One region of the Cytobacillus dafuensis genome, then DNA from elsewhere that is predicted to be linked to it. Evidence: predicted binding sites of a transcription regulator. Region 1 holds the regulator's gene; the other holds the start of a gene.
What was found. Region 1 encodes LexA, which represses DNA repair genes until DNA is damaged. Its sites were predicted from a motif close to CGAACATATGTTCG; they were not measured.
Positions count from the first base shown of each region.

Region 2: FSZ17_RS05550 (carbohydrate kinase) is a predicted target of LexA. The motif match lies at 3,408-3,421, and genes of this name have one in related genera.

Region 1 is NZ_CP042593.1:2,198,496-2,206,208, reverse strand. Features, by position in the region: gene sirA (sporulation inhibitor of replication protein SirA) at 1-311, opposite strand, end outside; gene tkt (transketolase) at 547-2,553, opposite strand; gene FSZ17_RS10420 (DUF896 domain-containing protein) at 2,719-2,952, opposite strand; gene FSZ17_RS10415 (YneB family resolvase-like protein) at 3,047-3,703, opposite strand; gene yneA (cell division suppressor protein YneA) at 3,730-4,056, opposite strand; gene lexA (transcriptional repressor LexA) at 4,208-4,831, shown strand; gene FSZ17_RS10400 (polysaccharide deacetylase family protein) at 5,183-5,917, shown strand; gene FSZ17_RS10395 (DUF1259 domain-containing protein) at 6,045-6,434, shown strand; gene glnA (type I glutamate--ammonia ligase) at 6,639-7,713, opposite strand, start outside.
Region 2 is NZ_CP042593.1:1,127,498-1,135,210, reverse strand. Features, by position in the region: gene FSZ17_RS05565 (helix-turn-helix domain-containing protein) at 326-673, shown strand; gene FSZ17_RS05560 (class D sortase) at 670-1,293, shown strand; gene FSZ17_RS05555 (pseudouridine-5'-phosphate glycosidase) at 1,345-2,256, opposite strand; gene FSZ17_RS05550 (carbohydrate kinase) at 2,274-3,368, opposite strand; gene FSZ17_RS05545 (nitrous oxide reductase accessory protein NosL) at 3,556-4,176, shown strand; gene FSZ17_RS05540 (ABC transporter ATP-binding protein) at 4,435-5,166, opposite strand; gene FSZ17_RS05535 (ABC transporter permease) at 5,159-5,983, opposite strand; gene FSZ17_RS05530 (nitrous oxide reductase accessory protein NosL) at 5,980-6,441, opposite strand; gene nosD (nitrous oxide reductase family maturation protein NosD) at 6,438-7,713, opposite strand, start outside.

The sequences.
Region 1 (7,713 bases):
CCGCTCGCCTTTAAAATTAAGTATTTATCTTTTATTTCTAGCCTTGCCTTGCTTCGTTTTCCTTTTTCTATATAGTATGCACCTTTTTTTGTTTGAAAATCTTTCGTTCGATAAAGTTGTTGATTTATATATTGGTGTAATTTTAATCCCGGTATCGGCTTTGTTATATATTGAATTTGTTTAGCAAGGATGGATTTCAATGATCCAGTTGAATTCTCATACTCCTGAAATAGCTGAAAAAACATCCTCTCTCTGCCAAAATAATGAGAGGCAAACTCTTCCTCTATTAAATATAACTGATAGGCTCTCATTCAAACCACTCCTTCCGGGATAAACCCCCTTTTATTCATTATAAAGAAGTGAAATTGAACTATGTGTCTGAAGACGTCAAAAAATTCAGCGTATTTTGTCGAATAGAATCCTTTTTATTAGTAAATATGATGTTAGCCATTTTTTTATCGAATGACTTTGTTTTTCTGATATCAATTGAAACTTTCCTATTAGATTAAAAAAAGAAGAGCTTAATTCACTCTTCTTCGATTATCATTAATCTTGTAATAATTGCTTAACTCGTGTAACTACATTATCAACTGAAAAACCGTATTCCTCCATGATTTTTTCACCAGGAGCTGATGCACCAAATTGATCAATTGAAAGTACTTCTCCCTCATCTCCAGCATATCGGTGCCAGCCTAATGAAGAGCCCATTTCAATCGCTAATCTTTTCTTTACATCTTTAGAAATAATACTTTCCTTGTATTCCTTCGTTTGCGCTTCAAATCGGTCCCAAGATGGCATGCTGATTACTGAAGCGGATACCCCTTCAGCTTCTAATGCTTTTTGAGCGTCCACAGCTAAGCTTACTTCTGAACCTGAGGCAAGTAATAAAACATCTGCTTTATCTTTACTTGCAGGGGATACAATATAAGCGCCTTTTGAAACTCCCTCGTATGCTGCTGCATCTGTGCCTTTTAATGTTGGAAGGTCTTGACGAGTTAAAACGAGTGCTGTTGGTTTATCTGTTGATTCAACAGCTAGTTTCCATGCTGCAGCCGTTTCATTTCCGTCTCCAGGACGAATAACAGATAAGTTAGGCATTGCACGTAATGCCGCTAATTGCTCGATTGGCTCATGTGTAGGACCATCTTCTCCAACTGCAATACTGTCATGAGTAAATACATAAGTTACTGGAAGCTTCATCAATGCAGCAAGACGGATAGCAGGGCGTAAATAGTCAGAAAATACAAAGAAAGTTCCTCCGAATACTTTCAAACCTCCATGGAGGGCCATACCATTTAGAGCAGCACCCATTGCAAATTCACGAACACCGAACCAAATATTCCTTCCATCAAAAGTTTCAGGTGTGAAGTCCGATGTACCTTTTATCATAGTCTTATTCGAGCCAGCAAGGTCTGCAGATCCACCTACAAATGAAGGTAAGTTTTTAGCGATTGCATTCAATGCTTCTCCAGAAGATGCACGGCTAGCAAGGCTTTTCCCTTCCGCATAAACAGGCACTTCATGATCCCATCCCTCTTTAAGCTCACCATTCATGACTTGTTGGAGCTGTTCAGCAAGTTCTGGATACTTATTTTTATATTGAGAGAAGGAATCAGCCCATTCTTGCTCTTTCTTTTCACCTTGCTCAGCTACATGCTTATTAAAATGATCATAAACTTCTGTTGGAACATGGAAATCTTCTTCAAATGTCCATTCATATGCAGCCTTTGTTAATTTTAATTCGCCTGCACCAAGCGGAGCACCATGAACATCTGATTTTCCTGACTTATTTGGTGACCCATATCCAATCACTGTTTTTACTTCAATAAGTGTTGGATGAGTCTCATCTTGTTTCGCCTCTTCAATTGCTTTGGAAATTTCATCTAAATTATTCCCATCTTCTACTCTTAAATATTGCCAGCCATAGGATTTAAATCTCTGTTCTACACTTTCTGAGAAGGACTTATTTAAATCACCGTCAAGAGAAATATCATTGGAATCATAAAGTACTATTAATCTTCCAAGCTTTAGATGGCCTGCAAGTGAAGCAGCTTCAGCTGAGACACCTTCCATTAAATCCCCATCACCGCAAATGCTGTATGTATAATGATCAATCATTTTAAATTGGTCTCTGTTATAAACAGCTGCTAAATGACGCTCTGCCATTGCCATACCAACTGACATTGCAATTCCCTGTCCAAGAGGACCTGTTGTTGCATCGACGCCTGGTGTATGACCAAACTCAGGATGTCCAGGGGTTTTACTTCCCCATTGTCTAAAATTTTTAATATCATCCATAGTTACGTCGTAACTAGACAGATGAAGGAGGCTATATAATAGCATAGAACCGTGTCCTGCAGATAGGACAAAACGATCACGATTAAACCAATTTGGATTTTTGGGATTGTGGTTCATAAAACGAGTCCAAAGGGTATAAGCCATTGGAGCAGCACCCATCGGCATACCGGGGTGTCCTGAATTAGCCTTTTCTATAGCATCAATAGATAATGTACGAATGGAGTTTATCGATAAAGCATCAATTTTATCAAACATATTTTTCATCCTCTCTGCATGTTTTATTACTCTTCTAATATTAATGTCAGGAACATTTTAATACAACATATTGGGTCAAATAATTAATAATCAGCTTGTCTTTATTTTGTCACAATATTAAAGGGATATGTAAAGAAGGAATACAATTTCCATGTATTCCTTCTTTTAATGCAATTGATCTTTATTTTGAATCTTTTTTAATTTATCTGGTGTTACATCATTCCCTTGTGGGTCGACGATTGTTACCCCTTTAAGAGTAGTTAACATAGATGAACGAAAGGTTTCTAGGTATTCTCTTCTAAGTAAGGATTGTTCCTTCGCTTCATCTTTTGTCAAACCAGTTTCTTTGGCCTTCTTTGCGAGTGCATTAATACGATTAAGTTTATCTTTTGGTAGCATATTTAAGCTCCTTTAAAATTTCATCGAATCCAATTGCCATGTTACTAAAAAAGAGCGCATTTGACAAGAAATGCCCTCTTACATCCTAAAAAATTTATTCAATGGCTGTTGAAATGGAATCAATATATTCTTGATATCGTCTATGCACGGTTGCCTTTGAAATTTTGTATCCAAAACCTCTTAATGTTGCTGTGATTTCTGAAAATGTTAATTCGTTTTTCCGTAATCGTACGATTTCTTCAATTGGAACTTCAATTCGTTCCCTTCCCGAATGGACACCCATATTTGATAAGTTATTTTCAGGTCTATATCCATTTTCAATAGCACGTTTCATACCACGTTTAATTTTAATATTATGCAGCTTTCGTTGGTATTCCTCTACAATACCAACTATATTTAATACCATAGAGTCAGATTCAGATAGCTGAAGCTCTCCATTGTGAGAAATACAATAAAGTAAAACCTCTTCTTTAAGAATACAATGAAGAATAGCGATTTTTGCATTACCTCTGCCTATCCTAGTTTCATCCTGTATTAAAACTACTTGAACTTCCTTTTGTTTAATAAGAGAAAGCAATTCTAGTATTCCATCTCTTTCTAGTTCATAACCACTTGCCTGTTCACGAATCACGTTAATAATTTCAAAATTATTTACCTTTGCAAGCTCGGTTAACTCTTCCTCCTGTCTAGAAAGTGATGTCTCCTGTGATTCTTTTGTTGTACTTACCCTGCAGTAGATAATTGCTTTCATAAATAATTCCTCACTATAAAAATTTATTAATTTTGAGAACTAGCTAATTCTGTTTGTTTTCTCACGCTATTATCCTGAACAACAGGAATAACAAGCTCATCACCTGGAAATATCCTTCCACTTGAAATCCCGTTATTCTGTTCGACCCAAACGACAAACTCTTTTACTGTAAGCGTGTGTTCATCAGAAAAATCCTCAGCAATTTGCCAAAGTGAGTCACCTTCATTGACGGTTATTTTAATATATTCACTTTTTCCTGGTCCACCAAGTTGAACAATCAAGATAAGAGCAGTAATAAAACTTAAAACGAATAGAATAATAGCATATGAATATAAGTTCCACAATTTTTTCATTGAAATTCACCTCTACGAGAATACATGTTCGATTTTTTCAATCATAAAACAGAACATATGTTTTTGTCAACAGAAATTCGAACTTATGTTTGTACTGTGTTGTTAGAGATGCTATAATTAGGTAAAGAAAATCATAAGAGGTGTAATTATGATGGCGAAATTATCAAAAAGACAACAGGATATATTATGTTTTATTAAAGATGAAGTTAGACAAAAAGGATATCCACCTTCTGTCCGTGAGATCGGAGAGGCAGTAGGACTTGCTTCAAGCTCGACAGTGCACGGTCATCTTGCAAGGCTCGAAAGCAAGGGATTAATTCGAAGAGATCCTACTAAACCACGTGCAATTGAAATTTTAGATTTAGATGTAACTTCACAAACACCAGATTATAAGATTGTAAATGTTCCAATCGTAGGGAAAGTAACTGCCGGTCAACCAATAACAGCCATTGAAAATGTCGAAGAATACTTCCCGCTTCCAGAAAGATTCGCTCCCGCAGATGAACAGGTTTTTATGTTAGAAATCATGGGGGAAAGTATGATCGAAGCAGGAATACTAGATGGTGATTATGTCATTGTCAAGCAACAAAGCACAGCAAACAATGGTGATATTATCGTTGCGATGACAGAAGATGATGAGGCAACTGTAAAAAGATTCTTTAAAGAGAAGGATTATATTAGACTACAACCTGAAAATTCTAGTATGGAACCTATCATTTTGCGTAATGTATCCATATTAGGTAAAGTAATTGGCGTTTATCGCAATATCCACTAAATGAATTAAACCGGGCAAAACTGCCCGGTCCTTTTTTGTTTAGCGAATAACCGATAATATAAACTCTATACTTTCTTATAATAAGACAGTTGGGAGGGCCGTTTCCCATGATAGGACTATCACCTAATTTTTATTAGTGAACCCTTTCTAATTACTCCGTTCATCCAATACTGCAGCTTGCTATTATCAAGCCAATACCCCAAATCAACTTTTTGCTTACATAAGTATTTCTATCTCTCCATAACTTTGATAAATAATATTTTCAAATTCACATAAACTATTGAGGATTATTTCTTGAATGAGAGGTGACTTTACTTGAAAAAAAATACTTTATTTGTCTTTGCCCTTTTCATTTTTTATTTTTCATTTTGTTTAACTACAGTAGCCCATACTCGTAGTCGTGAAGAATACGAAAAATTAGGACATGTTGTATGGGAAGTAGATACAAAAGAAAAGATCGTGGCTATAACGTTCGATGATGGACCTCATCCTGTCTTCACTCCTCAAATTCTTGACATATTAGCTAAATACAATGCAAAAGCTACATTTTTTGTAGCAGGTAATAAAGTAAAAAGATTTCCATCTGTTTTAGAAAGGATTGCAAAAGAAGGACACGAAATTGCTAATCACACTTATAATCATATTTTTAACAGAAATATTACATCTTCTACATTAAGTTCTGAATTAGAGCAAACTGATGAAATTATTCAGAGTATCATTGGTTATAAACCAACTCTTTATCGACCAGTAGGAGGTATGCACAATGATCTAATTATTAACACAGCTGTAAAAAACGGCAAACTTGTTATACTTTGGTCGTGGCATCTAGATGCAGAGGACTGGAAAAACCCTGCAGCTAGCCAAATATCCAGACATATCACTAAAGGAATCAGGCCTGGTAATATCGTTCTACTTCATGATTGGATTGGGACAGAATATTCTCGAACATCTCAAACTGTAAAAGGATTAGAAACTACTTTGAGATTTTTATACCAAAATGGATACGAATGTGTGACGGTGTCTGAATTGTTATTTCGTTCTGAAATAATAGATCAAGATTATTTTAATACCTTTCCTATAGAATAAAATAAAACTGAGGTTCGACTATTTCTCTCATTTTAAATGTACATGAACCTTCACTTGATTTTCTCCACGTTCTAAACACCTGACACATCTCATAAACTATAAAAAAATTATGAGGTGGCATTTGATAATGAACTTTCAAAACCTTTGTCAACAGTGCGCTCAGATACTTAACGGAAAAGCAAGTGTGAAGAATGGCATATGTTCAATTGAAATCACTCGTAATCTTCAAGTTACTATTCAAGGTCGCCCTAGTCGAGGTGAACTTCATGCTGGTATAACCTTTGAATCAATGGATTATGAAGGCAATGCACTTAATCTTGGAGAAGTTGTCCTTCTTGAAGAAGAGCTAACCCCTTTTGTTAATGTTCTTGTTAGAAATCGTTTAATCGTAAGTGCAATTCATAACCACTGGGTATTTACTAAACCAAATATTTTATATGTTCATTTTCAGTCTGTTGAGCCTCCATTAGCCTTTGCTCAAAAAGTTTCACAAGCTTTTATGGGTTTAAACAATTAAATAATATTTTTGCAAAAACCGGCAATTATGTCGGCTTTTTTTATTGCCTTTCTTTCCGATTATTCCTCAAAACAATATCCATTTTTTACGAACAAAAATCCTTAAAGATAAGTAAATTTCATCATTTGGCAGATACTATAATATTCCTAAAACCGTTAAACAACAAAAAACCCTCAATACCAATGGTATCAAGGGTTTAACTTATTAATACATCGTCATATACTGCTCGCGCTCCCAAGGATGCACTTGTGTGCGGAACATATCCCATTCAATTTCTTTTGCCTCAATAAAATGCTCGAAAATATGTCCGCCTAATGCTGAAACAATGACTTCATTTGATTTTAATTTATCTAGGGCTTCTGCTAGTGTTGAAGGAAGATCATCGATTCCTTCTGCAATACGCTCTTCTTTAGACATTACATAAATATTACGATCAACAGATGCAGGCGGAACAAGTTTGTTCTTTATTCCATCGAGGCCTGCTTTTAATAACACTGCCATCGCAAGGTAAGGATTTGCTGCCGGATCGACACTGCGAACCTCTACACGAGTGCTAATTCCTCTAGAAGAAGGAATTCGGATTAGTGGAGAACGGTTCTGAGCAGACCATGCAACATAACATGGTGCTTCATACCCTGGAACTAATCGTTTGTATGAGTTGACTGTCGGATTTGTAACTGCAGTGAATCCTGTTGAATGCTTCAGGATACCAGCAATAAATTGACGAGCATATTCACTTAATTGCAATTCGCCTTTTTCATCAAAAAATGAATTTTTTCCTTCTTTAAAAAGGGATACATTGCAGTGCATTCCTGAACCCGCTACTCCAAATAAAGGCTTCGGCATAAATGTAGCATGCAGGCCATGCTTGCGCGCAATTGTCTTTACAACTAATTTAAATGTTTGAATTTGATCACATGCTGTTAAAACATTTGCATATTTAAAATCAATTTCATGCTGACCAGGTGCGACTTCATGGTGAGAAGCTTCAATTTCAAATCCCATCTCTTCTAATTCAAGGACGATATCACGTCGGCAATTTTCGCCAAGGTCTGTTGGCGCTAAGTCGAAGTAGCCCCCATTATCATTAAGTTCAAGTGAAGGCTCACCATTTTGATCAAGCTTAAACAAGAAGAACTCTGGCTCAGGACCAAGGTTAAAATCTGTAAATCCTAACTCTTCCATTTCCTTTAAAACCCTTTTTAAATTATTTCGAGGATCTCCTTGGAATGGTGTACCGTCCGCATTATGGATATCACAAATTAAACGAGCAACCTTA
Region 2 (7,713 bases), 1.1 Mb from region 1:
AGCTTTTCCACCTTTCTGATTTAGCGTTTAAGTATTCTCTATTACATATAAATATTTTTGTTCTTTAACTAAGACCCTATCGTTCTCTTTATCGAACTCACAAATTGAGTATAGTTCAATCGGATTATTTTTTAAAATTCCAAATTCAGCCGTTTTTTCGTTTTAAAGAACAATTTTCAATCATTTGCTCAATTTTTCTTCATTTTTCTCAATATTTTGTATTTTTTATTGAACAAATTGTTCGTTATAATGAATTAAAATATAACTTCATATTCATAGTGGAAAATATATTGCCTGTAATTTTAGGATAAAAGGGGAATTCATTATGGTGGGGATGCGTATAAAACGATTACGAATAGAAAAAGGATATTCTATTAATGAGCTTTCTGAAAAATCAGGAATATCTAAGTCTTATTTAAGCTACATTGAAAGGGGAATTCAACAGAATCCTTCCTTGCAAGTCTTATCAAGATTAGCGAATACTCTTGAAACAAATGTGGAGGATTTACTAGATAATAAGAAAAAAGAGGATACTATTGAGCTACAAAATATTGACGATGCCTGGATTCAGCTAGTCCATGAGGCCATTCAAAATGGAATTACAAAGGAGGATTTTGCCTATTATTTAGACTTTATTAAATTTAAGAAACTGAATGGGGGCAATAATCATTGAGAATTGGAAAAGGTATTTTCTTAATAGCTGCCTTTCTCTTATTAATATCTGGCTCTAGTCTTGTTTATATATCCATTTATGATATTTATAAGCTAGAGAAAAATAAAGATATTTCATTAATTGCAGCAAAGGAGAAAATCCAAATAATTAAAAAAGATCCAACTCAGCCTATGCTAAATAATGAACAACTGGGTGATTATTCATTTAAAAAAGGGGAAGCAATTGGAATATTAGAAATCCCACGCCTTAATGCTGAGCTTCCCATTATTGAGGGAACAGGTGAATACGAACTAGAAAAAGGAGTCGGTCATTATTCAGGCACTGTTCTTCCTGGCCAGCCAGACCAAATATTGCTTTCTGGTCATCGTGAAACTGTCTTTCGCCAGCTTGGAGAATTAGAAATGGGTGATATTTTTCAAGTCATCATGCCATATGGAACATTTAGCTATGAGATCACACACGCACAAATTGTTGAGGCTGATGACTCAACTGTTATTAAGTCCACTGCACCAACCGAAACACTGACCGTCTCAACCTGCTACCCCTTTTCATACATCGGTGATGCACCATATCGATATGTATTAACTGCTGATCGAATAGATAATCCGGTTACAAATTAAAAAAGGCCAGTCCGTCCAATGCATCGCATCTGACGGGACATGGCCCCATTCTTATTTCTGTAGATTCACAGCAATTTTTGAACCAACTTCAGCATTATGCTTAACAAGTGCAATATTTGCTATTAAGCTTTTACCCTCGGTTAATTCCTTCACTTTTCCTAAAAGGAACGGCGTAACTTTTTTACCTGAAATATTATTTTCTTTTGCTTCTTCCAATGCTGTAGCAATTACATTTGTAATAAAAGCCTCTTCTAGTGCATCTGCTTCTGGGATTGGATTTGCGATAACCACACCGCCATTTAGTCCAATCTCCCATTTCGTACGAATCATATCCGCTACTTCTTTTGCAGTATCAACACGATAGTTAACACTGAATGGGCTTGTACGTGTGTAGAATGCTGGTAAAAGATCAGTTTCAAAACCGACAACTGGTACTCCATGTGTTTCTAGGTATTCCAATGTAAGTCCAATATCAAGAATTGACTTGGCACCTGCACATACAACTGCAACATTTGTTTGTGCCAATTCTTGAAGATCCGCTGAGATATCCATCGTTGTTTCCGCTTCACGGTGAACCCCGCCGATTCCCCCTGTCACAAACACTTCAATGCCTGCTAGCTGAGCACAAATCATTGTAGCAGCAACCGTTGTTGCACCATTTTTCTTTTGTGCTAATAAAAATGGAAGGTCACGTCGGCTAGCTTTTTCAACATCCTTGCTTTGAGCTAAAAATTCAAGCTCATCATCTGAAAGACCAATTTTTATTTTTCCATTTATAATAGCAATTGTTGCTGGGATAGCACCATTTTTACGAATAATTTCTTCAACTTCTTTTGCTGTTTCTACATTTTGCGGGTATGGCATCCCATGTGAAATAATCGTTGACTCCAATGCTACAATTGCTTTATTTGCTTTCTTAGCTTCTAGTACCTCAGTTGAATATTCTATCCAGTTTTCTAACATGATGTCATAACTCCTTATTAAAAGTATTGTTTAAACGTTTCTTGTAATCGAAGATGATTTAAATTTGGATTAACTGTTTCATGTGATTGAAGAGTCAATATGGAGCAGGCAATTCCAATTTTACAAGCATTTTCAGTCTCTAAGCCTTTCAAATGAGCATACATAATTCCTGCGACAAGGGAATCACCTGCACCTGTCACATCCTCAACATTGACCTTTGGAGGAAGAAGTACGCCTGCTTCGCCCATTTTTGTAAAAAAGATTAACCCCTTATCTCCTCGAGTGATAACGACTTTTTCTACCCCTTTTTCCAGGAGTTTCTGTGCCGATTTGAAAAAATCCCCCTCATCATTGATCTTCATTCCTGACAATGCCTCAGCTTCATCTTTATTTGCAATCAACCATGTGACCCCTTGTAGATCTTCAGGTAGCTTTTTTGCTTTTGGCGAAGAAACAGGTGTAATGCAAAGGGGAATTTTTTCCTCTTTACAACGAACAATGATTTGTTTTAACACTATGTCTGGAAAATTCGTATCGATGACGACCATTTCCGATGATGCTAGATAGCCCCACCTTTTTTCAATAAAATCAATATCAACAGAGTCATAAATAGACATATCTGCAAGAGCGACAGCCATTTCCCCTTCATTATCAAGAATCGCTGTATAGGTTCCTGTAGTCGAATGGGAAGTTACGAGAGATGGGCTAATATCAACATAGGATTTTGTATCTTCTAGAAGCCATTTCCCTTCATGATCGTCCCCAACAATCGTCACAAGAGCGACATCACAGCCAAGTCTTCCTAGATTTTCTGCAATATTTCGTGCGACCCCTCCGCATGATTGAGAGCTTTCGGCAGGATTAGACGTTCCAAATTGAAGATTACTTAAAGCTTGAATTTTTCTGTCTACATTGGACCCGCCAATACAGACAATATCCTTTTTTTCCGGAAGAACATAGGCTCTTCCAAGCAGCTTCCCTTCTTTTGTTAGCGAAGAAATATAACCTGCAACAGCTGATCTGGACAGCCCTGTCTTTTCCGCTAGTTCAATTTGCGAAATAAATGGGTCATCTTTAATAAGCTTTAATATTAACAGTTCTTTTTCATTCATCATCCTTCAGTCCTCAGTAGTAAACTTATGTTTATATAATAAACTTATGTTCGTAATAAAGCAATAGTTGTTTTTAAATTTGTAATAATTTCCTTTATAACCTCACTTTTATTCCTTAATCTTCTCATTTTTTTATCACAATTATTCATTAAACTGTTCTTGAGAATAATTACTGGGGGTAAAACAAATGAGGAAACTAGGTTTATTATTGCTAAGTGGATTGACAGTAATCGCTTTAGCTGCCTGTGGAGACAAATCGTCTGAAAGTGGGACAGCCAAAGACAAGCCAAAAGTAGAAACTGAAAATATGAAAGAGGGGACGACGGCTCAAACAGCTAGTTCAATTGAACCGACAGAAGAACATAAATGTGCTTTTTGTGATATGAAAATTTATTTAAAGGACGAAACAATGGGTGTCTTTACTGCCCAAGCGCTTAACTCTAAAGGGGAGAATCTTTTTTTTGATGATTCTGGCTGCCTGTTAAACTATGAAAGAAAAACTGGTGAAAAACTAAATGAAAAGTGGGTTCGGGACTATCTATCAACCGATTGGATTGACGCAGAGAAAGCAATTCCAGTCCACTCTGACATACAAACACCGATGAAATATGGATATGCTTTTTTTGGAACACAAGATAGCGCAGATAAATTCACAAGTGAGAATACAAATACGAAAGCTACTCTTTCAAGTTGGGAAGAAATAGATAAGGTTTCAAATGAAAGATATATAAAAAAGATGGAAAAGATGAAAAATAAAGAAGCAGGCGATCATAATGAGCATGACGATGAATCTGAAAATAGTCATTAAACATTAATATTCGAATAAAGTGAAACTTCCATCAGTGGGGGTTTTTCGACGCACAGGACGTGCTAGTGCCGACGTTGCCACAGGACGTGGCGTTCTTAGTCGGCTTCATCCCCCACTGATGGTTAGTTGAACCAATCGGGCCTTTACGGGCAGTTGATCCCCTAGTTAGGTTTCTTTGATTCTCTCGTAACCTTGAAGTGGGGGTCTACTGCCCATTAATCTGCGATAAAAACCGCTGCAAACTTTGCAGCGGTTTTACTATTTTACACCGACTATTTGTTTTTCAAAAAATACTTTTTCTAGAGAATTATACTTTCCAGCAGTATTAGTTAAAACATCTATATTCTCATGATATATTAGCTTACCTTCTTCAAGGAAGACGGCTGTATCAGCAATCTCCTCTACGATTGACAGAATATGAGTGGAAAAAAGAATCGTTTTCCCTGCCTCTTTTTCTTCTTTTAATATTTCTTTAAAACGAAATACCCAGAAAGGATCAAGCCCGTTCGTTGGTTCATCAAGGATAAGGAGGGGCGATGCTGAAAGGAGAGCCTGAGCAAGCGAGAGCCGCTGCTGCATTCCTTTTGAATAATGCTTAATTAATTTCCGACGATCTTCAAATAAACCAACCCTTTTTAGCACTTCATCGACTCTAGACTTTGCAATCCCTTGCAATCCAGCAAAAAAATGGACCATTTCCAATCCTGTTAGCTGATTAGGAAAAATCATATCATCAGGCATATAAGAAAAAAAAGCCTTATATCGCTCACTCATTGGATCAACTGGTTTCCCATCTGCCTTCAATGTCCCGCTCGTTGGCTTTATTATCCCCGTCAACAATTTAATAAGCGTACTTTTTCCAGCTCCATTTCCACCACAAAGAGCTGTTATTTCTCCTTTTTTAATAGGAAAAGAGATTTCTCCAATTTGCTTATGTTCAGTATAACGTTTCGTTATACCTTCTAATTCTATTAAATATTCTTTACTCATTTCCTATTCTCCTTTTAACAAACAGGTGGCTAAAATAAAATGGTAGCGTTACCCATAAGAGTGATGCAATAACAAATAGACATTGCCCTATCCAGTTATTTGCCCATACTGTTAAATCGTACAAATTTGGTCCAAAAACAGACGCTCCATCTAAAGAAAGGATCGCCCATACTCTAATTAGTTCCACCGGGTTTAAGAAGATTGAAATCGACATTATTGTAAGAATCCACTCTTTGGCAACAAATATACTCAGTCCCATGACAATGAACTCATAAAATAAAACTGAGATGGCCCAAACAATTAAACTCATACCTAATGCCTGAAAACGCGTTCTCGACCATAAACCAATCATCATCGACAATGCTAAATAAAATACCGCTAATAATAAAGATAGAAAATAGAATAAAAACATTACAGAAATAGAGGTATCTGCATTTCCAATAAACATGACAATGGCCGCTGCCCCATATCCAAAAGTAATAACAGACCATAGCGACAAGAAAAGACCTATATATTTTCCGACTAGAACAGATTTGACTGAAACAGGATAGGTTAAAAGCAGTATTAACCCCCTATCTTCTTTTTCGCCGGCAATAAATAAGCTCCCTATTAGAAGTGCTATTAATGGAATTAATAATAGGTTTAAATTAAGGAGGCTGGCAGTCATGCGGCTGAATCCAGTATAGCCTGATTGGCCTGAATTTCCAAAATATGTGACAAATACAGCTAAGAGAGCAAACAGCATACCAAAACTGCCAAGCCACTTACTTCTCATAATAAGAGTCAGCTGCTGTTTAGCAATTTTGTATATACTCATTGTTTCCAACTCCATTGGTGCTTGAGAAATCGTTCGTAATTATATAACTCACCTTTTCCCTGCTCCTTCATATAACTTTCTGCCCTTTCTTGATCTTTAAAAGTGACGATGCCATTTGCCATCGGGGTCCAAAACTCAGGGTGAAAGGCATGAAAAGCGTCTTTAAGCTCAAGCCATTCTCCTGTTTCCGAATCTCTAACGAATTGTTTTGCTACTTTATCCTTAGCAAGGGACTTATCCTTTTCTAAAAACTCAACCATGCATCCAATATCATCAAACTTAAATACATCTCCTTCAGATGAAATAATTTCAGTTGCATAATTTTCATGGGCAATGCTCATATTGCATATTTCGCAAACATCAATTTCTGGATTAATCTCTACCGGCTCAAAAGACTGTGTTCCTGCACAGCCAGAAAGTATTATAATTCCGATAAAATAGACTAGTATTTTTCTCATTCCATACGTCTTCCCTTCAATAGAATAAATACTGACGAACTCGTTAATATTAGGCCGAAAATTAATAATGATAACTTGCTTTTCTCTTTTTGATTTTTCTTTTCTTTTTCAAAATGCACCGGTAAGATTAGCGGTTTTTCATCATATACATTTGCTGTCCCGATGGAGGGAAACATTGATTCTGCTTTACTCCATATTTTGATAGCAGGGCTTTCAAAATAAAACTGCCAATACGGATGACTCTTTAGAATCTGATCATAAATTGAGCCTGCTTTATATGGTATTTCCCCAATACCATCACCTGTTAAATCATAGCTGCTATAATCATCCCAGTAGTTTCCTTTTTGTTGTCCATTAAGAAGCATATCCTTATCGGCAATCTTCGACTGGACTACATTCCCGATAAAGTTATTTTCCGTCAACACGTTATCTATGTTATCTCCCTTAAACTCTATCCCTACTTGATTCGCAGCTATTAAATTTTGCCTAATATGTGTCTGCTCCGCATTTTCAAAATAAAGCCCTGAGCTATTCTGCCTTATTTCATTTTCTTCGATAACAATATTGGAAGAATCATAAATGAGAATGCCAAAGCCTCTAAAATGAAAATGATCGGTAATTTGATTTCGATTAAACTGAAGATTTTTAGAATCCATGATCATAAAACCGGTCACATTTTTTTGAATGACGTTATCTTCTGCTGAAATGTCTTCACTGAACATGAAATGAAAGCCGTATCTTGAATCTTGAACGGTATTATTCTGAATGTTACTTTTTGTAGTAGAATCAAAATAAATCCCATCTTGGACATTTTTTATCCGATTATTCACAATGAAATTCCCATGCCCATAATAAAGATGGATGCCATTGCCTCGCTTAGAAAAATGGGTATCAAAACTTTCGATGTCATTATTTTTGATAATATTGTTCGAACTTTTTTCAGAATAAATCCCAAACAATACATTAGAAATATGGTTAGAATCTATTACAACGTCCTTTACTTCCTTCAATAATATCCCGCTGTTATCCTTATCCTTTCCGCTATTCTGGATCGTAAATCCCTTTATGGCAACTCCATCAGAAGCAATCGTTATGACATTTCCATTTCCTCTTCCATCAATGATTGCTCCATTTTGTGCGACGAGAGTTATTGGTTTAGAAATTGTGATAGATCCACGATATAACCCCTTTTGAATATTTAATGTATCACCAGGTTCTGCATGATCAATCATTTCCTGAAGATTCATATCAGATTCCACTGTCACTTCTGCT